Regions from separate parts of the Streptomyces sp. DH10 genome, predicted to be linked through region 2. Evidence: riboswitches for the same ligand, from Rfam matches in the RefSeq annotation. Region 2 holds a riboswitch; the other holds the start of a gene.

Region 1 (10,691 bases), on a different contig from region 2:
CCTGAGAGGCGAGTCTTCAACGCGCTCACGATCACACGCCAGGCCTGGTGGAGAAAGTATGCGCAACCGTGATGCCGACTGGGGGATTCCGTTATCCGGACACGCGGGCACGTGGTCCGGACGATATGGCGTTGAAACCTGCGCATTGCACGCAAAGCACCTGGCACCGGCGCGGCGACGGCCGGTGCGGCAACGGCCGGTGCGGGCCGGTCAGTACCTGCCCTGCGCCGGGGGGAAGCCGTAGCCGGAGGCCGGGGCCTGGACGGGGGCCGTGGCGTGGGCCTCGCGGTCGTAGAAGGGGCGGGCGCTCGCGCGCAGCCACATGGCGACCGGGTCGTGTTCGTCGGACATGGCGACGGTGGAGACGGGCAGCCCGTCCGGTACGGCACCGAGGGACTGCTGCATCATCGCGCGCACGGAATCCACGGCCGGCGGGGAGGTGTCGTACACGTCCAGTCCGATGGCCAGATACGGCGCGCCCAGCGCGGGCTGCACCCAGGCCCGGCGCAGTGAGCGGACGGCCGGGGTGCGGTGGGCGTTCTGCGCGAGCAGGGCGTAGAACTGCGGGATCTCGATGGCCGGTTCGGACAGCCGCAGCGGGCCGGCGGGCTGGCGGTCCAGGCCCGTGGCGATCCGGCGCAGGTCGAGCCAGGGGATGCCGACGCCGCCGCCGGGGGCGTGCGGGTTGAGCCACAGGCCGTAGTGGTCGGGGTAGAGGGCGCGGGCGACGTCGACTCCGTCGACCACCTCGTAAGAACGGTTCCAGCCGCTGGCCGAGAGCTCCTGGGCGGAGGTCACACACGGGGCGTAGCCGTAGCCGTCGACCTCCATGTTCCCGTACTGGGCGTCGGGGGAGCCCGCCTGGCCGTGCCAGAGGAGCATCCAGATCTGTCCGGAGTGCGGGGTCGCGAGCGCGCGCAGGAGTGCCTCGTAGGCGTCGTAACGCCCGGGCGTGACCTGGCGCAGCATGTGCTCGACCTGTCCGGCCGCGGCCGTGCCGCTCGCGCTCACCTTTACCGCCCCTTCGTACAACGCCTCGACCGTGACCTAGCTTAAGCCCGCCCGCCGACTCGGGACTTGCCTCGTCCGGCTGGTGCGGGTCCGGCCGCGGGCCTCACTCCTGTGAGCGTTCGCCGGTGAGCCCTGTGAAAGATCTGCTAGTGAACCCCTTGGAAGAAGGGGCGCACCCGCTCCCGCATCCAGTGACCCACCGGGTCCTCCGCCACGTCCAGGAGGATCAGGTTGACCGGCCACGGGGCCGGGGACCTGGTCACGGCCCGGGACAGGGCGTCCAGGGGGAGGGCCCGCAGGTCGCCTTCCCACTGGGAGAGTTCGACGCCCACGAACATCACCGGGTCGGCGGTCTCGATCGCGGCGAGGCAGCGGCGGGCGGTGACGACGACGCCGATCGCCTCGAACTCGGCGGAGGCGGCGGCGAGGAAGTCCACCGGGTCGTCCTGCCAGTCGGGCTCGAAGAGGCGGACGCGGCCGCCGCTCGCGGGGCCGTCCAGGGGCGTCCGGCCGGCCCGGCAGAGCTCGGCCACGGCGGGCGGCGGGAGCGGTATGCCGACCACGCCGCCCGGGTTGACGACTATCCCGGCGTGCGGGGGCAGGCCGCGGGCGAACTCCACGGCGGGCGCGATGGTGTACGACATGTGGGAGCCGACGACCTGGCGGAACTGCTCCTCGGAGCTGAACACCGGTACGTATGCCTGGCCCTCGATCTCGATGCCGGGCAGGTCCAGGGGGCCGCTCTGCGGGCCGCCGCCGCTCGGCAGGGGGACCCAGACGAAACTCCGGCCGAGCACCTCGACGATCCGCCCGCCGGCCGACGGCCCGGCGCCGAGGGAGGCCGAGAGCACCTCCTCCAGTTCGTTGCCTGGCCATCCGCCGTGCGGGTGGGTCTGCGTGTGCGCCGGGAAGTCCGCGGAGAAGTCCGCCGGGAAGTCCATCTGCCTACCGCCTGCCTGGAACCACTGCTGTGGCTCAAAGGCTAGCGTCTCGCGGGCCGCCCGCGGTCAGCCGGTGAACCCGATCCGGCGCAGGGTGTCCGCCGCGTCCCGGTCCACGAGGATCGCCGAGCCGCAGCCCGCGGGCAGTTCGCCCCGCTCCACGGCGTGCAGCAGGCGGGTGGTCGCCGCGCGGTGGCGCAGGAACGCGTACCGCGAGACACCGCGGCCGCGGTCGCGCTGGCCGGCCAGGGCCTCCTCCGGGGTGACGGCGAGCATGAGCAGATGCAGGGTGCCGCCCCGGCGGCGGGCCTCGCGGGCCAGCCAGCGGCGGACCCAGGCCTGGGTGCCGCAGTCGTGCACGACGACGCCCTCGCCGGTGCGCAGGGCGCGGCGCAGCCCGGCGTAGTGGGCCAGGCGGACGAGCGGGCGGTAGACCGCGTACGGCAGGAAGCGCGGCATGCTGCCGTCCCAGCGGTCTCGGGTGTCCTGGGAGTCGATGCGCCGGCCGGGCACGGTGCGCCGCATCAGTGTGGACTTGCCGCTGCCGGGCAGGCCCGTGACCACGACGAGGTCGCGGGGGCCGAAGAGCAGCGCGTGCGGGCTGTGGCCGGCGCGCTCGCGCAGATCGCGGACGACCGGCACCGGCAGCGGGCCGCAGGCCGCCCGTGCCGGACCGGCCGGCTGGTCGGGCAGCGCGACGCCCGATGTCGTGGCGTACGCGGTGGTCCTGTTCACCGTGATCGTCCTCCCCTGGGGCCAGGTACGGAGTCCCATCCCCGCTGAGTGTAAAGAGAAGGTAATGCCCGATGTCTCTCTTTTTAGTCCTCTTCCTGCAACAGGCCTGCTACAGGGTGTGCCCCTGCCACCCCGCGACGATGCGTGCAATGATGTGCGCGCCAACTGCATACCGGCCGTTTGAATCCGCGCGGGAGAGTTCCCAGCACCGCTGACGCTGGGGCGCCGAAGGAGCAAGTCCCTCCCTTGAATCTCTCAGGCCCCGTTACCGCGCGGGCGAGGCACATCTGAAAAGCGGGCCGCCGTCCTCGGCGGTCCCACCCAAGGTGCAAGCCATGTCCTTCATGGCGAACCTCTCAGGTTCCGATGACAGATGGGGAGGAACGACCTCGCCCTCCCCCACGCTCGAACGAGCTCGCGCGGGAGGTACCCCCATTGCCCTTGGGAGACGACCGACCGATGAGCAGTACAGGAGAACTCCGCCACACCGCGCTCGATGCCCTGCATCGTTCGCTCGGCGCGACGATGACCGACTTCGCCGGCTGGGACATGCCCCTGCGCTACGGCTCCGAGCGCGACGAGCACAACGCCGTGCGCACGAAGGCCGGGCTGTTCGACCTCTCCCACATGGGGGAGATCACCGTCACCGGTCCGCAGGCCGCCGCCCTCCTCGACTACGCCCTGGTGGGCAACATCGGCGGCGTCAAGCCCGGCCGCGCCCGCTACACCATGATCTGCCGGGCCGACGGCGGCATCCTCGACGACCTGATCGTCTACCGGCTGGGCGAGACCGAGTTCATGGTCGTCGCCAACGCCTCCAACGCCCAGGTCGTGCTGGACGCCCTGGCGGAACGTTCCGCGGGCTTCGACGCCGAGGTGCGCGACGACCGGGACGCCTACGCGCTGATCGCCGTGCAGGGTCCGGAGTCGCCGGGGATCCTGAAGTCCCTCACCGACGCCGACCTCGACGGCCTGAAGTACTACGCCGGTCTGCCGGGCACGGTCGCGGGCGTCCCGGCCCTGATCGCCCGCACCGGCTACACCGGCGAGGACGGCTTCGAGCTGTTCGTGAAGCCGGAGCACGCGGTCGAGCTGTGGCAGGCCCTGACCAAGGCGGGCGAGGGCGCCGGACTGGTCCCCTGCGGGCTGTCCTGCCGCGACACGCTGCGCCTGGAGGCGGGCATGCCGCTGTACGGGCACGAGCTGAGCACCTCCCTGACGCCTTTCGACGCCGGTCTCGGCCGCGTGGTGAAGTTCGAGAAGGAGGGCGACTTCGTGGGGCGCGAGGCCCTGGTCGAGGCCGCCGCCCGCGCCGAGCAGAACCCGCCGCGCGTGCTGGTCGGGCTCGTCGCCGAGGGCCGCCGCGTCCCGCGCGCCGGGTACGCGGTCGTGGCCGGCGGCGAGGCGGTCGGCGAGGTCACCTCCGGCGCCCCCTCCCCCACGCTCGGCAAGCCGATCGCGATGGCGTACGTCGACGCCGCGCACGCCGCGCCCGGCACGCCCGGCGTGGGCGTGGACATCCGGGGCAGTCACGAGCCGTACGAGGTCGTGGCGCTGCCGTTCTACAAGCGGCAGAAGTAGACACTGGCCGGGGACCGCGGCAGGCGTCCCCGCGGTCCGTCGTTCCAGCTCACCAGCAGTCCCCCCGTCAACAGCACTCCCGCGCGTACAGGAGAATCCAGGCCATGAGCAACCCCCAGCAGCTGCGTTACAGCAAGGAGCACGAGTGGCTGTCGGCCGCCGAGGACGGCGTCGCGACGGTCGGCATCACGGAGCACGCGGCCAACGCGCTCGGCGACGTGGTCTTCGTCCAGCTCCCCGAGGTCGGTGACTCCGTGTCCGCGGGCGAGACCTGCGGCGAGCTGGAGTCGACCAAGTCGGTGTCCGACCTCTACTCCCCCGTCTCCGGCGAGGTCACCGAGGTCAACGAGGACGTCGTGAACGACCCGTCGCTGGTGAACTCGGCCCCTTTCGAGGGCGGCTGGCTGTTCAAGGTGCGGGTCACGGACGAGCCGGGCGACCTGCTCTCCGCCGACGAGTACACCGCTTTCTCCGCCGGCTGAGGAGGCGTAGCCGTATGTCCGTCCTGAACACACCCCTGCACGAGCTCGACCCGGCCGTGGCCGCCGCGGTCGACGCGGAGCTGCACCGGCAGCAGTCCACCCTCGAGATGATCGCCTCGGAGAACTTCGCGCCGGTCGCGGTCATGGAGGCGCAGGGCTCGGTCCTCACCAACAAGTACGCCGAGGGCTACCCGGGCCGCCGCTACTACGGCGGCTGCGAGCACGTCGACGTGGTCGAGCAGATCGCGATCGACCGGGTCAAGGAGCTGTTCGGCGCCGAGCACGCCAACGTGCAGCCGCACTCGGGCGCCCAGGCCAACGCCGCCGCGATGTTCGCGCTGCTCAAGCCGGGCGACACCATCATGGGTCTGAACCTCGCGCACGGCGGGCACCTGACCCACGGCATGAAGATCAACTTCTCCGGCAAGCTCTACGACGTCGTCGCCTACCACGTCGGCGACGACGGCCGGGTCGACATGGCCGAGGTCGAGCGGCTGGCCAAGGAGTCCAAGCCGAAGCTGATCGTCGCGGGCTGGTCGGCCTACCCGCGGCAGCTGGACTTCGCCGCCTTCCGCCGGATCGCGGACGAGGTCGGCGCGTACCTGATGGTCGACATGGCCCACTTCGCCGGGCTCGTGGCGGCGGGGCTGCACCCGAACCCGGTACCGCACGCGCATGTGGTGACCACGACCACCCACAAGACGCTGGGCGGCCCGCGCGGCGGTGTGATCCTCTCCACGGCCGAACTGGCCAAGAAGATCAACTCCGCCGTCTTCCCCGGTCAGCAGGGTGGTCCGCTGGAGCATGTGATCGCGGCCAAGGCGGTCTCCTTCAAGGTCGCGGCCTCGGAGGACTTCAAGGAGCGCCAGCGCCGTACGCTGGAGGGTGCCCGCATCCTGGCCGAGCGTCTGGTGAAGGACGACGTCCGGGCCGTGGGCGTGGACGTCCTGTCCGGCGGCACGGACGTGCACCTGGTCCTGGTCGACCTGCGCCACTCGGAGCTGGACGGACAGCAGGCCGAGGACCGCCTCCACGAGGTGGGCATCACGGTCAACCGGAACGCGATCCCGAACGACCCGCGTCCGCCGATGGTGACGTCCGGTCTGCGGATCGGCACGCCGGCCCTGGCCACGCGCGGGTTCGGGGCGGAGGACTTCGCGGAGGTCGCGGACGTCATCGCCGAGGCGCTGAAGCCGTCGTACGACGTGGAGGCCCTCAAGGCCCGGGTGAAGGCCCTGGCCGACAAGCACCCGCTGTACCCGGGTCTGAACACATAACGAAGAAACCTTTCGGGCGCCGTGCGGCCACGAGCGGCGCGGCGCCCACCCCCTCTGCACCACCCCCGTAGTCAGGAGTTCCCGTGGCCATCTCGGTCTTCGACCTGTTCTCGATCGGCATCGGCCCGTCCAGCTCCCACACGGTCGGCCCCATGCGCGCGGCCCGGATGTTCGCGCGACGGCTGCGCAACGAGGAGCTGCTGGCCCCGACCGCGAAGGTCCGCGCGGAGCTCTACGGCTCGCTCGGCGCCACCGGCCACGGCCACGGCACGCCCAAGGCGGTGCTGCTCGGCCTGGAGGGCGACTCGCCGCGCACGGTGGACGTGGAGACGGCCGACGCACGGGTGGAGGCGATCAGGACCGGCGGCCGGCTCCAGCTGCTGGGCGAGCAGGAGATCGCGTTCTCCTACGACGACGACATGGTCCTGCACCGCCGCAAGGCGCTGCCGTACCACGCGAACGGCATGACCCTGTGGGCGTACGACGCCTCGGGCGCGGAGCTGATGTCGAGGACGTACTACTCGGTCGGCGGCGGCTTCGTCGTCGACGAGGAGGCGGTCGGCGCGGACCGCATCAAGCTCGACGACACCGTGCTGAAGTACCCCTTCCGCACGGGCGACGAGCTGCTGCGCATCGCCGGGGAGACGGGCCTGTCGATCTCCGCGCTGATGCTGGAGAACGAGCGGGCCTGGCGCACCGAGGAGGAGATCCGCGCCGGCCTGCTGGAGATCTGGCGGGTGATGGAGGCGTGCGTGGCGCGCGGCATGTCCCGCGAGGGCATCCTGCCGGGCGGTCTGAAGGTGCGCCGCCGGGCCGCGAACACCGCCCGCAAGCTGCGCTCCGAGGGCGACCCGAAGGCCCTCGCCATGGAGTGGATCACGCTCTACGCGATGGCGGTCAACGAGGAGAACGCGGCCGGTGGCCGGGTCGTCACCGCACCGACGAACGGCGCGGCCGGCATCATCCCGGCGGTCCTGCACTACTACATGAACTTCGTGCCCGGCGCCGACGAGGAGGGCGTGGTCCGCTTCCTGCTCGCCGCGGGCGCGATCGGCATGCTGTTCAAGGAGAACGCGTCCATCTCCGGCGCCGAGGTCGGCTGCCAGGGCGAGGTCGGCTCGGCCTGCTCGATGGCGGCGGGCGCCCTGGCCGAAGTGCTGGGCGGCTCCCCGGAGCAGGTCGAGAACGCCGCCGAGATCGGCATGGAGCACAACCTCGGCCTGACCTGCGATCCCGTGGGCGGCCTGGTGCAGATCCCGTGCATCGAGCGCAACGGCATGGCCGCGGTGAAGGCCGTCACGGCCGCGCGCATGGCGATGCGCGGCGACGGCTCCCACAAGGTGTCCCTGGACAAGGTCATCAAGACGATGAAGGACACCGGCGCGGACATGTCGGTGAAGTACAAGGAGACGGCGCGGGGCGGGCTGGCCGTCAACATCATCGAGTGCTGACAGCCCGGGCGGCGCCGGGCGGCGGCCGCCACGGTCGCGGCGGTCCCGGCAGTCCTGGCGGTCGCGGCAGTCCCGGCGGAAGGCGCTGTCGCCGCCCCTGCCGGTGAGGCGCGTCAGCTCGTCGAAGGCGCGCGGGCGCGGGCTCTGCGGTCACCTGGCCGCCTCGCGGATCTCCGCGACGGCCGCGGGCAGGTCGGCCGGGTCCTCGGTGACGACGACCGCCACGACGGTGTCCGTGCCGGGCCAGTCCTCGGCGAGGACGACCCGCGGGCGGGCGAGCGCGGCCATGGCCACCTCGTCCGCCGGGCGCCCGTCCTTGGGCAGCAGCACCATGGCCGCGCCGCGGCTGGGCTCGGGGGTCTCGCCGGGCAGCTCTCCGTCGGTGAGCAGGGCGAGCAGCGCCTCGTACGGCCGGACGGCCCCCTGGTGCGCGTACGGGATGAGGTGGGAGTTGATCAAGTCGCCGCCGAGCCGTCCGCCGACCTCCAGGACGACGGGGCCCGCGGAGCCGAACCGCAGGTCGACGTGGAACCCCCCGGTCCCGAGGCCGACGGCGAGCACGGCCTGCTCGGCGACCCGCATCAGGTCCTTGACCTGCGTGTCCGTCAGGGCGGAAGGGACAGCCGTGGCCCACGACGGGGACAAGGGCCCGTCGACGCTCTTGTCGGTGACGCCGAGGATCCGCACCGTGCCGTCGGCGACGACACCCGAGACGGAGTGCTCGGAGCCGTCGACGTACTCCTCGACGAGGAAGTCGCCGGTCCTGGAGTAGTTGGCTGCCGTGAGCGCGAACACCTCGTCCAGGCCGGTGTCCTGGGTGACCAGCACCATGCCGCGGCCGCCGGAGCAGTGGGCGGGCTTGAACACCAGGGGCCGGCCCGCGGTGCCGAGCTCCGACATGACGGCCCGCAGGTCGTCGAGCGTCCGCCCCGCCCGCCAGGGCGGGTTGAGCCCGTACGGCTCCATGGCCCGGCGCTGCGCGGCCTTGTCGGTGGTGACGGCCGCGGCGTCGGTACCGATGCCGCGCACCCCGAACCGGTCGGCGAGCAGCGCGGTGAGGCCGACGTACTTGTCGCCCCAGCAGACGACAGCGACGGGGGCCTGGTCCGGGGATGCCTCGGCGGCCTGCTCCGCGAGCGAGGAGCCGCGGTCGAAGGAGCCGAGCCGGTGGCCGGGCAGCCCGGTGTGGGAGAGGTCGGCGTCGGACGCGACGTGGACGCTCAGTCCCCGTGCGGCGGCGGCGCCGAGTTCGGCGCGCCATTCCAGGGGCGAGCGCCGCAGGCCGAGGTAGAGCACGGTGCCGCTCCCGGCCTCGCCGCCGTCGTCCGCTGCCGTCGGGGTCACCGCAGGGGTGTGTGCTGTCGTCATCTGGTCGGACACCGTTCTCGTTCGCCGTCGTGGCCCTTGCGCCTCCCTTGGAGGCCTCCGCGCCGCTGTCCGCCTAGTCTGGGCCCTTCGAGCACCAGGGGGTGGGGCGGAATGGCGAGGCGGCCGGAAAGCACCGATGCCGTGGCGGCGGTGCGGCGGGTCTTCCGTGAGGGACTGCTGAGCGGGACGTCCGCGTTCGCGCGGGAGTTGCCGGCCTGGAGCGGGGCGACGGCCTCCGATCTGCGGGTCCGGTTCGTGGACCAGCCGGACGAGTCCTCGGACACCTTCCTGGTCAAACTGCGGCGCCAGCTCGACGGCGCCCCGGACGCGACGGTGGTCCTCGCCGCCGAGTTGCTGTTCGTGAACATGGCACCGCTGGTGCCCGAGCAGATCGGGCTGGCCAAGAAGCGCCAGATCCTGGGCGAGGTGCTGTCCTGGGCCGATCGCCCGGTGGCCGTCCCGGCGGATCTGGAGCCGGGCCTGAAGGGCTTCCTGCACGGCGGCCAGGGCTTCCTGAACTACCGGTGGGCGCAGTTCCAGATCCTGGTCCTGCTGGTGGAGCGGCTCGCCGCACTCCCCGAAACCGAGCGGGAGGCGCTGCTGGACGACCCCTGGCGCTTCCGCGAGGAGTGCCTGGACGTCCAGCGGTCCGTCGGGCACAAGAAGGGCCGGGCGCAGATCCACGTCCTGCTGTACCTGCTCTTCCCGGAGACGTACCAGCCGATCGCCAGCGCCTACCACAAGCAGGAGATCGTCAAGGCCTTCGCGGACGAGCTCCCCGAGCCCACCGGGGACGACGACCGCGACCTGCTGGAGCTGTGCCGGACGCTGGAGGAACAGACCGGGGAAGCGGTCGACTTCTACGACGAGCCGTGGGTGGGCAGGTGGCGCAGGGGCGCCGTCGAGCACGAGCAGCGCGGCTGGCTGGTGCGCGGATACAACGTGGACAGGCGCAACTTCATCCCGGACTGGCTGCGGCGCGGCTACTGCTCGATGTCCTGGCGGGAGGTCCCGGAGGTCCCCGCCGGCTCCGCCAAACAGGACGTGCAGCGGGCCGTCGCCGAGGCGATGCCGGAGGCCAGCGCCCAGTTGCGCGGGCAGGCCGCGTACCAGCTGCACGCCTTCCTCACCCTCATGCAGCCGGGCGACCTGGTCGTCACCGTCACCCCGGACGAGGTGCACGTCGGCACCGTCCAGGGCCCGGCGGCGTACGACGCCTCGGAGGGCCCGGACAACGCCCGGCGCCGGCCGGTGCGCTGGGCCACCGCCGAGCGGCCGCTCGTCCGCGCGGAGCTGCCCGAGCGCGTGCAGGCCCGGCTGCCCCTGCCGCCGACGGTCTACGACATCAGCAGCGTCGCGGCCGAACTCGCCGAGCGGGCGGGGCTGGAGGACGTGGTCGCCGAGGAGCTCGTCGACGTCGACGTCACCAAGGCGCTGGAACTGCCGCCGGTCACCGAGGAGCTGGCCGCGCGGCTGCTGATGCCGCCGGCGTGGCTGCGGGAGACGGCCGAACAACTCCAGGAGCAGGGACAGCTCGTCTTCCACGGCCCGCCCGGCACCGGGAAGACCTACCTCGCCCGCGCCCTCGCCCGGCACCTCGCCGGCCCCGACCGGGTGGAGCTCGTGCAGTTCCACCCCTCGTACACGTACGAGGACTTCTTCGAGGGCTTCCGTCCTGTCCGGGGCGAGGGCGGCTCGGTCGTGTTCGACGTCGTGCCCGGGCCGTTCCGGCTGCTCGCCGAGCGCGCCGCGAAGGACCCGGCCAACCCCTACGTGCTGATCGTCGACGAGATCAACCGGGCCAACCTGGCGAAGGTCTTCGGCGAGCTGTACTTCCTGCTGGAG
Region 2 (10,691 bases):
CGATGTAGTTGGCGCTGAGCACGGCGACCTGCGTGGCCCGCTTCAGCCCTTCGCCGCCCATGAGCCGGACGTACGCCCAGGAGATCGGCAGGATGCCGGCGGAACCCCACGGCGCCGCGGAGATCGGGCCGACCCCCGTCTCCGGGCCCGCCTCGGGCTGGAGCGGGTGGTTGGGCAGGTACGGCGCGAGGTGCTCGCGCACCGCCACCGGACCGACGCCGGGGCCACCGCCGCCGTGCGGGATGCAGAAGGTCTTGTGCAGGTTCAGGTGCGAGACGTCACCGCCGAAGTGTCCCGGCTTGGCGAGCCCCACGAGGGCGTTGAGGTTGGCCCCGTCGACGTAGACCTGCCCGCCCGCCTCGTGCACCTGCGCACAGATGTCGGCGACGTGCTCCTCGAACACCCCGTGCGTGGACGGGTAGGTGATCATCAGCACCGACAGCTCGTCGCGGTACTGCTCGATCTTCGCCCGCAGGTCCTCGACGTCGATCTCGCCGTCCTCGGCGGTCTTCACGACGACGACCTTCATGCCCGCCATCACCGCGCTCGCGGCGTTGGTCCCGTGCGCCGACGACGGGATCAGGCACACCGTGCGCTGCTCGTCCCCGTTGGCCCGGTGGTACCCGCGTACGGCGAGCAGACCGGCCAGCTCGCCCTGCGACCCGGCGTTCGGCTGGAGGGACACCTTGTCGTACCCGGTGACCTCGGCGAGACGGTCCTCCAGCTCGTGGATGAGCGTGAGGTAGCCCCCGGCCTGCCCGGCGGGCGCGAAGGGGTGCAGCTGACCGAACTCGGGCCAGGTGACCGGCTCCATCTCCGTGGTCGCGTTGAGCTTCATGGTGCAGGAGCCCAGCGGGATCATGCCCCGGTCGAGCGCGTAGTCGCGGTCGGCCAGCCGGCGCAGGTAGCGCAGCATGGCCGTCTCGGAGCGGTGCTGGTGGAAGACGGGGTGCGTCAGGTACTCGTCGGTCCGCAGCAGCGCGTCCGGAAGCCCGTCCTCGGTGGCCGCGTCCAGCGCCTCGATGACCCCCTCGACACCGAAGGCGGCCCATACGGCACGCAGCTGGGCCCGCGTGGTGGTCTCGTCGCAGGCGATCGAGACGTGGTCGGCGTCGACGAGACGGAGGTTGACCCCGTTCTCCCGCGCGGCGGCCACGACGTCGGCGGCCCGGCCCTCGACGCGCACGGTCAGCGTGTCGAAGTAGGAGCCGTGTACGACCTCGACCCCGCCGTTCGCGAGCCCGGCGGCGAGGACCGTGGCGTACCGGTGGGTGCGCCGCGCGATGCCCTTCAGGCCCTCCGGGCCGTGGTAGACGGCGTACATGCCCGCCATGACGGCGAGCAGCACCTGGGCGGTGCAGATGTTGCTGGTGGCCTTCTCGCGGCGGATGTGCTGCTCACGCGTCTGGAGCGCCAGCCGGTACGCCCTGTTCCCGTCCGCGTCCACGGACACGCCGACGAGCCGCCCGGGCAGGCTGCGCGCCATCTTCTCCTTGACGGCCATGTAGCCGGCGTGCGGACCGCCGAAGCCCATCGGCACACCGAAGCGCTGCGTCGTCCCGACGGCGATGTCCGCGCCGAGCTCACCGGGCGACTTCAGGAGCGTCAGCGCGAGCAGATCGGCGGCGACGGTGACGAGTGCCCCGAGCTCGTGCGCCTGGTCGATGACCGGCTTGATGTCCCGCACGGCTCCGGAGGCGCCCGGGTACTGGATCAGCACGCCGTTGATCTCGCGCTCGGCGATGTCGGCGGGGATGCCCTCGCCGAGGTCGGCGACGACGACCTCGACGCCGGCCGGTTCGGCCCGGGTCTGGATCACGGCGATGGTCTGCGGCAGCGCGTCCGCGTCGACCAGGAAGAGGCCCTTCTTGTTCTTGCCGAGCCGCCGCGACAGCGCCATGGCCTCGGCGGCCGCGGTGCCCTCGTCGAGCAGCGAGGCACCGGAGGTCGGCAGTCCGGTGAGGTCGGCGACCATGGTCTGGAAGTTGAGCAGCGCCTCGAGCCGTCCCTGCGAGATCTCCGGCTGGTACGGCGTGTAGGCCGTGTACCAGGCCGGGTTCTCCATGACGTTGCGCATGATGACCGGCGGCGTGAACGTGCCGTAGTACCCGATCCCGATCATGGAGTCGAGGACCTGGTTGCGGTCGGCGAGGGAGCGCAGCTCGGCGATCACCTCGGCCTCGCTGCGGGCGCCCGGCAGGTCCAGCGCCTCGGCGCTCCTGATCACGGCCGGGACCGCGGCGGCCGTGAGCTCGTCCAGCGAGCCGTAGCCGACCTGCGCGAGCATCTTGGCGCGGGCCTCGTGGTCGGGGCCGATGTGGCGCTGCTCGAAGGGAACTGCCTCTTCGAGCTCGGAGAGCGGAATGCGGTGGGCGGTCATTACGGAGGCCTCCTGGTCGACACGACCTTCGAGGGGCACCACGGCACGGGTACCCGAACGGCCTCCCCCTCTGTCATCTCGACCTGAGAGCTTCACCGGATCGCCCGAAGGCCTCCGGCTTTCACCGTCGGTGAGAGCGGAAGCCGTCGACACCCGCCCTGCTTTCCAGAGTGACCTCGTCCGTGCGGTACGTGAGCCTGAGAGATTCCGGGGAGGATTTGCTCCTTCGGCGCCTCCGATGGTGTCTGGAGGACTCTCCCGCACGGGGTCAGCAGCCGCTGCCAGCGTACCAGCGCGGTCAACGCACGAACCTTCGAGTGGCCGCCTCCCCGATTGTGCCGTTTTGTAGTGTTCACGGATGAGTTGCCACCACGTGGAGGGCCCGTGCGAACCGATATCGATCCGCGCAACCTGATCGGCCGCAAGGCGTTCGACCGCAACGGAACCAGGATCGGCACGATCGACGAGGTCTACCTCGACGACGCCACCGGCGAACCGGAGTGGGCGGCCATACGGACCGGCCTGTTCAGCCGGGACGCCTTCGTCCCGCTCGAGCCGAGTGAACTGATCGACGGCGCCCTCCACGTGCCCTTCGACCGCGCCCTGATCAAGGACGCCCCCGACTTCGGCGTGGGCCGCCACCTCTCCCCGGAACAGGAACTCCAGCTCTACCACCACTACGGCCTGGACGTCGCCGCACCTTCCCCGCTCGCGGACCACGACTTCGGCAAACTGGCAGGCACGGACGAGACGGCCTGAAGCCCCGCCGAGCCCTCCAGCCCGGCCGCCTGACCGCCTGGCCGTCTAAGGGGCAGCAGACCGCAGCCCCACAGCTTCGGACCCGCCCTCCGGCCCGCGGCTGCCCTCCGGTCTCGATAAAACAAGCGGCAACGGATCCGCCGGCTCCAGATCCGGATCGTCGACCCTGAAGGTCCGCACCCGCCCGGGCTCCGAGCCGGGCGTCTCGAACCGCACCGTGACCCGCCCCAGACCGCTGCCCTGCACCCATCCGTGCCCGAACGCGGCGTGCCGTACGTCGTGCCCGGCGGGCCACCGCCGCTCGGCGAGCGCCGGCTGCTCCTCGGCCGGCGCCACGGCAGGCTCCTCGACCGGCCCCTGCGCCTCCGTCCGCTCCCCCGCCGCCTGCGCGAAGAGATCCTCCTGGGTGTAGTCGGCGAGGCCGCTGACACCCACTCCGAGCAGCCGCACACCGCCGGTCGTGTCAACCGAGTCGAGCAACCGGGCCGCCGCCTCGCGGATCACCGCGGGATCGTCCGTCGGCCCGCGCAGCGTCTCGGACCGGGTGAGCGTCGAGAAGTCGTACCGCCGTACCTTCAGCACGATCGTCCGCCCGGACAGGCCCGCCCCGCGCAGCCGCCGCACGCACCGGTCGGCGAGCCGCTGCACCTCGAGACCGACCCGCACCCGGTCGTGGATGTCCACGTCGTAGGTGTCCTCGACCGACACCGACTTCGCCTCCCGCTCCGCCACGACGGGCCGGTCGTCGCGCGCGAGCGCCATGGCGTAGAGGCCGTGCCCGTGCGACTTTCCCAGCAGCCGGACCAGCTCGTCCTCGCCCGCCTCGACGATCTCCTCGATCGTGGTGATCCCGGCCCGGCGCAGATGGTCGCCCGTCGCCGGCCCGACCCCCGGCAGTGTCCGCACCGACATGGGCCCGAGCATCGCCCGCTCGGTCCCCGGCTCGATCACCACCAGCCCGTCGGGCTTGGCCTGCTCCGAGGCGATCTTCGCGAGCATCTTGGAGGCGGCGAGCCCGACCGACCCCGTGAGGCCGGTGACGGCCCGTATGTCCGCGCGCAGCCGCGCCCCGACCAGCCGCGCCGACTGCTCGTCCCAGGCCGCCTCCCCGGCCTCCAGGTCCACGAACGCCTCGTCGAGGCTCAGCGGCTCCACCAGCGGCGACAGTGCCCGCAACAGCTCCATCACCCGCTCGCTGATCGCCTTGTAGAAGGCGAAGCGCGGCACGAGATACGCGGCGTTGGGCGCGAGCCGCCGGGCCTGCCCCATCGGCATCGCCGAATGCACACCGAAGACCCTGGCCTCGTACGACGCCGTGGCCACGACGCCCCGCGGCCCCAGCCCGCCCACGACGACGGCCTTCCCGCGCAGACTCGGCTTGGACGCCTGCTCTACCGAGGCGAAGAAGGCATCCATGTCGAGATGCAGGATCGTGGGCGCGGTTCTCACATCTCCGATGCTGCCCTACGCCACTGACAACGCCCGGACCACCGCCCCGACCCCTCCGGGGAAACCGCTTTCAGTCCGGCACGGAAACGTCCCACCCGCAACGACCTCCGGGGCACCAACACTGCCGGACGGCTCAAACGGCCCGGTTCCGCCGCCGTGCCAGCTCGTCCGCCGGGTTGGAACCGACCAGCGTCTCACCGGTGTCGATCCGCTCCCCGTGCAGCTGGGACAGCGCGCTCTCGACATCCCGCCACACCACGCCCACGGCGATCCCGAAGACACCCTGTCCCCCTTGGAGCAGGGCGTGGACCTCGTCCGGTGACGTGCACTCGTAGACCGTCGCCCCGTCGCTCATCAGCGTCATCCGCTCCAGGTCGCGGAAACCGCGTTCTCGGAGATGCTGGACGGCCGTGCGGATGTTCTGGAGCGAGACCCCCGTGTCGAGGAACCGCTTGACGATCTTCAGGACGACGACGTCCCGGAAGCTGTACAGCCGCTGCGTCCCCGACCCGTAGGCGGGACGCACGCTCGGCTCGACGAGGCCCGTGCGGGCCCAGTAGTCCAGCTGCCGGTAGGTGATGCCGGCGGCCGCGCAGGCCGTGGGCCCGCGATAGCCGATCTGCTCGGACGCCATGGACGTCGTCCCTCCGCTGCTCGGCACGGCCGTCGGTCGCTGCGGAGCGTGACCAGCCACGCCGCCGGGCTGGGGACACCCCCCGCTCGGGCGGAGCCGTGAGCCCGGGGGAGGGTACGGACCGCTCGCCCTGAGACTGCGCTCGGGGCCGCCCCCAGCCGTACCGTCGCCGCTGCTTCTCACGCCGACCTCCGTCCTTGACCTGCCTTCTCGACGGTAGGCAGTCACCAGGGGTGCGTCAACGATCGCCACACTCGCCACGCCGAGTGATAATCACCCTAAGAGTGGTTTCCCGTGCCCCACCGCGGGGAAAGGCTAGCCGAATGCCTCCGATACGGGCCGCGTGACGCTCTCACTCGCCCGAGGCACATGCGGGCAATTCGCCCGCCACACATGCGGCGGGCGGCCCTGCCGCGGACCACATCGTCCGCCAGGCCGCCCAGGCGTCTCACTGACCACCGATACTCCCCGCCATCCGGCTCCTACCGGATTTCGGGGCTCACTGGCTGCTGCTGCCGAAGTCCTCCGGGGAGATCTGGTCGAGGAACTCGCGGAACTTCTCCACCTCGTCCTCCTGCTCGTCCGGGATCGCGATACCGGCATCGTCGAGCACCGTGTCACTGCCGTAGATCGGCGTACCGGTGCGCAGGGCCAGCGCTATGGCGTCGGACGGACGGGCGCTCACCTCGACGCCGCTGGCGAAGACCAGCTCCGCGTAGAAGACGCCCTCACGCAGGTCCGTGATGCGCACTTCCGTGAGCTCCTGACCGACGGCTTCCAGCACGTCCTTGAACAGGTCGTGGGTCAGCGGCCGCGCAGGAGCCATGCCCTGCTGGGCGAAGGCGATCGCGGTCGCCTCCCCCGGTCCGATCCAGATGGGGAGGTAACGGTCGCCTCCCACTTCACGCAGCAGCACGATCGGTTGGTTGGAGGGCATTTCCACCCGGACACCTACGACATCGAGCTCGTTCACACAGTAACCCTAGGCCGTGCTCGGGATGTTTGGGTAGTCGGGCCGGGAACGGGCCCCTGATCCGGCCCTCCGCGACCAGCCGTCTCAGGGCAGCCGGATCCCGAGCGCCGTCTGCACCAGAGCGGCGTGCAGCTTCACCGTGAGCCCCGCCAGCTCCCTGGTGCGGTCCTCCGCGTGGGCCCTGGTCTGCGGATTCCGGTGCCGCTTCAGCGGGGCCACCACCTGGTCCACGAGCCCGGCCTCGCGATCGGCGGCGGCCTTCATCACCCGCAGGTGCCGCGGCTCGATCCCGAACCGCCCCAGCTCGGCGATGAGGGAGGCCACCGTGGCCGCCTCCGCGTCGTACACCCCGTCCCCCAGTGGGGTGACGAGCCCGTACGACTCCCACTCTTTGAGCTCCTCCTCGCCGACACCTGCGGCGGCGAGCAGCTCCTCGCGCCCGATCCTGGCCGCCGTGGGCGCCTCGGGAGTCTCGGGCACCGTGTCACCGTCACGCTGACGCCCCAGCGCCGGCAGCTGGACGGCCTCACCGCGCTCCATGGCCTCCAGGTGCTCGCGGATCACCTTCAGGGGCAGATAGTGGTCCCGCTGCATCCTCAGGACGTGACCGAGACGCTCGACGTCATGTGCGCTGAACTTGCGATACCCCGACGGGGTCCGCTGCGGCTCGATGAGCCCTTCCGCCTCCAGGAAACGGATCTTGGAGATGGTGACTTCGGGAAACTCGTCGCGCAGCACGTTCAGCACCGTGCCGATGCTCATCGGCCTGTCCGTGGCGGCGGCGCCGTGCCCGGCACCGCCGCTCGGTGTTTGAAGCATGGACCTTCCCTGACGGACGGACCTTCGCGGGGTTCCCCGGACGGAATCCGGTCAGTAGCCCCGCTGGCTGGCGTAGAAGACCAGCCGGTACTTGCCGATCTGCACCTCGTCGCCGTTGTTCAGGGCGACCTGGTCGATCCGCTCGCGGTTCACGTACGTGCCGTTCAGGCTGCCCACGTCGGCCACGGTGAAGGAACCGTCCTGACCTCGGCGGAACTCCACATGACGCCGGGAGACGGTCACGTCGTCCAGGAAGATGTCGCTCTGCGGATGGCGCCCGGCCGTGGTCAGATCGCCGTCCAGCAGGAAGCGGCTGCCCGAGTTCGGCCCGCGGCGCACGACCAGAAGCGCGGAGCCCAGCGGCAGCGCGTCGACGGCCGCCTGCGCCTCGGGGGACAGCGTCGGCATCGGCGTCTGGCCGGTGGTCTCGCTGTCGTAGGCCTCGAGACCGGAGATGGAGATGGTGGAGGTCGTCTCGGACGGACGCTCCGCCGCCGCCCCAGCCCGCAGCGGCGCGCCGCAGTTGGAGCAGAAGCGGCTGTTCTCCGCGTTGCGGTTACCGCACCTCGTACACACCAGGGCCGACATCGGATCCTCCTGCCGCGGCTGCCCACCGGGGGCATTGGACGCATACGGGTCGGAAAACCCACCACCCGCACCTGAGGTTGACGGTTGCCCGAAACCTATGCCGCCGGGCTGCGCAGGGTCAACCGACGGCGCGCCCTGACCTCCGGAAACGTCACCGCCCGGGCCACCGACCTGGTCCCGGAACAGCGGCCGCTGGCCCTCCGCGTCAGGCTGTGCGCGATGGCGAGCGGTCGCGTTGTCGCTGCCTTCTCGCGCGCTCTTGCCGAACAACTTCGCAAACAACTTCACGGGCGATTCCCCTTGACCGAAACAGACCCGCCCGTGGGGCAGGACGAACCCTGACTGAACACTCTGGCCGACCCGGACATCCTGACAACGTCCGTCTGCACCAGACAGTTTCCACCACGCACCACCCAATCGGTGCGCCGACCCCCCGCAACCTCATGCCCTCGCCGGACGTCGCCCATGCACCCCCGCTTCACTGGGAGGACGACCGAGCGTAGTCAGGCCGCTTCACCGCCCGCAAGGCGTCCACGACGATCTTGGTCGACCGCTCGATGGTGACCCTGGCCTGTTCCTTCTCGAGAGTCTGCACCACGCCTCCGGGGATGTTGAGCGCCGGCTCGAGGTCCTGCGGCTTGCCGATGACCTTGAAACGATAGGGCGCGTTGATCTTGTTCCCGTCGACGCTCACACCCTTGCCGGAGTCCGTCAGATACGTGCCCGCGACGACCCGCACGCCGTTCACCTGAATCGCCTCGGCACCCGCCGCGCGCAGCTCCTGGATCGCGTCGAGCAACATGTCCGCCTCGACCGTCCCCTTCGTGTCCTCGATGGTCATGGTGATGCCGGGCCCCTGCGCGGCCACCGTGCCCGCCAGGATGCCGAGTTGCCTCTCCTTCTCGATGGTCTGCTTCCGGGCCTCCTCGGCCTGGTCAGAGCTGTTCTCCAGCTCGTCACGCTGCTTCTCGAGGCCCTGCTTCTCGTCCTCAAGACGTTGCGTACGGTCATCCAGTTCATCGAGGATGCGGACAAGATCTTCCTGCCGTGCCCCGCGAAGCGCGCTGTCACCGTCGCTGTTCGAGGCCACCTGCACGGCCAGCCCGAACCCGAGGCCGAACAGCAGCACCGCGACGATGAGCTGCGCCCGTGAGACCCGCGGCGGCCACAGCCCCTTCACCAACCGCTGCCGTCCGGTCAGCTGCGGCTCGGAATCAGGCTCGGGCGCGGGGACTGGCTCCGGTCCCGGCGCCGGTTCCGCTCCCGCTCCCGCTCCCGCTCCCGGAGTGTCCTGGTCCGGGGTGTCCTGGGCAGCGGGCGCCGACGCGGACACTTCCTGGGGCAGCTCCTTGCGGAGCCGGTTCCCGGACTCGCCGCTCCCGCCACGCTGGTCCGCCCGCGTGTCGTCGTTCTCCTCGGGGCGCTTGTCGTCGTTCTCGCTCATCGGCCTCACGCCCGGAACACGTGCCGGCGGATCGCCGCGGCGTTGGAGAAGATCCGGATACCCAGGACGACCACCACACCGGTGGACAGCTGGGCACCCACGCCCAGCTTGTCCCCCAGGAACACGATCAACGCGGCCACCACCACGTTCGACAGGAACGACACCACGAAGACCTTGTCGTCGAAGATGCCGTCGAGCATGGCCCGCAGGCCGCCGAAGACGGCGTCGAGCGCCGCCACGACAGCGATCGGCAGATAAGGCTCGACCACCGCCGGAACCTCAGGCCGGACCAACAGGCCGGCCACGACTCCCACGACGAGGCCCAGTACGGCGATCACGATGTGCCCTTCTCGCTCTTCTCAATGCTCGGCTGTGCTGTACGTACGATCACACTCGGCGCGGCCGGCAGCCGGAGATCGTCCTCCGCGGAGATGGCCGTCCTGACGCCGTAGCTCTCCTGGAGCGCGTCCAGATACAGCCCGTCCGCGCTGTTCTGGAACCGAGTGCTCAGCCGCTGCCCGTCCCCCACCGCGAGCACCGTGTACGGCGGCACCAGCGGCCTGTTGTCGACCAGTATCGCGTCCCCCGCGGCCCTGATCGCGGACAGTGCCGTCAGCCGCTGCCCGTTGATCGAGACGGCCTCGGCGCCCGACTCCCACAGTCCGTTGACCACGCGCTGCATGTCCCGGTCGCGCACCCGGCCGGTATCGGAGAACCCGGTGGTCCCGCGCGGGTCGCCGTCACCGCCCGTACCGACGTCCTTGGCGTCGTTCACCACCAGCTTCACACCGGGTCCGTGCACCGCCGTGGCACCCGACAGGATGCTCACGATCTCGGACTCGGCGCTGTCACCGCTGTGCTTCAGCGCCTCCCGCTGTCGCGCGCTCACGTCCTCGCGCAGCCGGTCGACGGAGTCCTCCAGCTTGTCCGCCGCCTCGGTCTCCCGGTCGATCCGGTCGACCAGTTCCTCGCGCTCCTTCGCGACGACCGGAGCGGCGACCCGCGCCTGCGCCGCCCCCACGGTCACGACGAGGGCCGCGAGCACCAGACCGGCGGCCAGCCCCAGCTTCGCCCTGAGCGTCTTCGGCATGCCGGCGTCACCCGCGGCCCTCTTCCGCGCGGCGGCCTCGGCGTATCCGTCGTCAAGGCTGTGGTCCATGACGTTGGTGAGCAACGACATGGACGCGTCCGGCCGCCTGGGCCGCGTCGGTGTGCTCCGAATGGGGGGTTGCTGCGGCATGCCGCACATCGTCGCACGTCGCGGCCACTACCTCCGAACGGCCCCACCGGCGTGCCGGACAGGCCCCCTTGAGGACACTTGTCCGGCACGCACGCGTGCAGGCCGTTCTACCGGCCGGCGCTGTCCACGACGGCCGACCACTCGTCCAGCAGGGCCTGCGCGGAGGCGTCGTCCGGCCCCTCGGCCCACAGGTGGGTGACGGCCTCCGCCGGGTCGGGCAGCACCATCACCCAACGGCCGTCCGTCTCCACCACACGCACACCGTCCGTGGTGTCCACGAACCGGTCTCCGGCCGCCTCGACGACCCGCCGCATCACGAGCCCCTTGACGGCCCACGGAGTCGCCAGGTCCCGCTTCAGGACGTGCGCCCGCGGGATCCGCGCGTCGATCTGGCTGAGCGTGAGC

The links. Region 2 has a riboswitch for glycine ahead of gcvP (aminomethyl-transferring glycine dehydrogenase). Riboswitches for the same ligand answer to the same signal wherever they lie in the genome.
Region 1: it holds a riboswitch for glycine, as region 2 does, so the genes downstream of both, gcvT (glycine cleavage system aminomethyltransferase GcvT) here and gcvP (aminomethyl-transferring glycine dehydrogenase) in region 2, are expected to answer to the same signal.

Annotation. Positions count from the first base shown of each region.
Region 1 is NZ_JARVKU010000013.1:155,376-166,066, reverse strand. It holds gene QC385_RS26095 (enhanced serine sensitivity protein SseB C-terminal domain-containing protein) at 211-1,011, opposite strand; gene QC385_RS26090 (enhanced serine sensitivity protein SseB) at 1,158-1,952, opposite strand; gene QC385_RS26085 (AAA family ATPase) at 2,019-2,687, opposite strand; glycine riboswitch at 2,869-2,968, shown strand; glycine riboswitch at 2,969-3,070, shown strand; gene gcvT (glycine cleavage system aminomethyltransferase GcvT) at 3,147-4,268, shown strand; gene gcvH (glycine cleavage system protein GcvH) at 4,373-4,750, shown strand; gene glyA (serine hydroxymethyltransferase) at 4,765-6,027, shown strand; gene QC385_RS26065 (L-serine ammonia-lyase) at 6,111-7,478, shown strand; gene QC385_RS26060 (ATP-grasp domain-containing protein) at 7,629-8,846, opposite strand; gene QC385_RS26055 (AAA family ATPase) at 8,958-10,691, shown strand, end outside.
Region 2 is NZ_JARVKU010000001.1:764,686-775,376, forward strand. It holds gene gcvP (aminomethyl-transferring glycine dehydrogenase) at 1-2,380, opposite strand, end outside; glycine riboswitch at 2,556-2,651, opposite strand; gene QC385_RS03415 (PRC-barrel domain-containing protein) at 2,765-3,139, shown strand; gene QC385_RS03420 (DNA polymerase IV) at 3,185-4,588, opposite strand; gene QC385_RS03425 (MerR family transcriptional regulator) at 4,722-5,405, opposite strand; gene QC385_RS03430 (bifunctional nuclease family protein) at 5,722-6,195, opposite strand; gene ftsR (transcriptional regulator FtsR) at 6,280-7,014, opposite strand; gene QC385_RS03440 (FHA domain-containing protein) at 7,066-8,019, opposite strand; gene QC385_RS03445 (DUF881 domain-containing protein) at 8,081-9,046, opposite strand; gene QC385_RS03450 (small basic family protein) at 9,052-9,384, opposite strand; gene QC385_RS03455 (DUF881 domain-containing protein) at 9,381-10,295, opposite strand; gene QC385_RS03460 (mannose-1-phosphate guanyltransferase) at 10,394-10,691, opposite strand, start outside.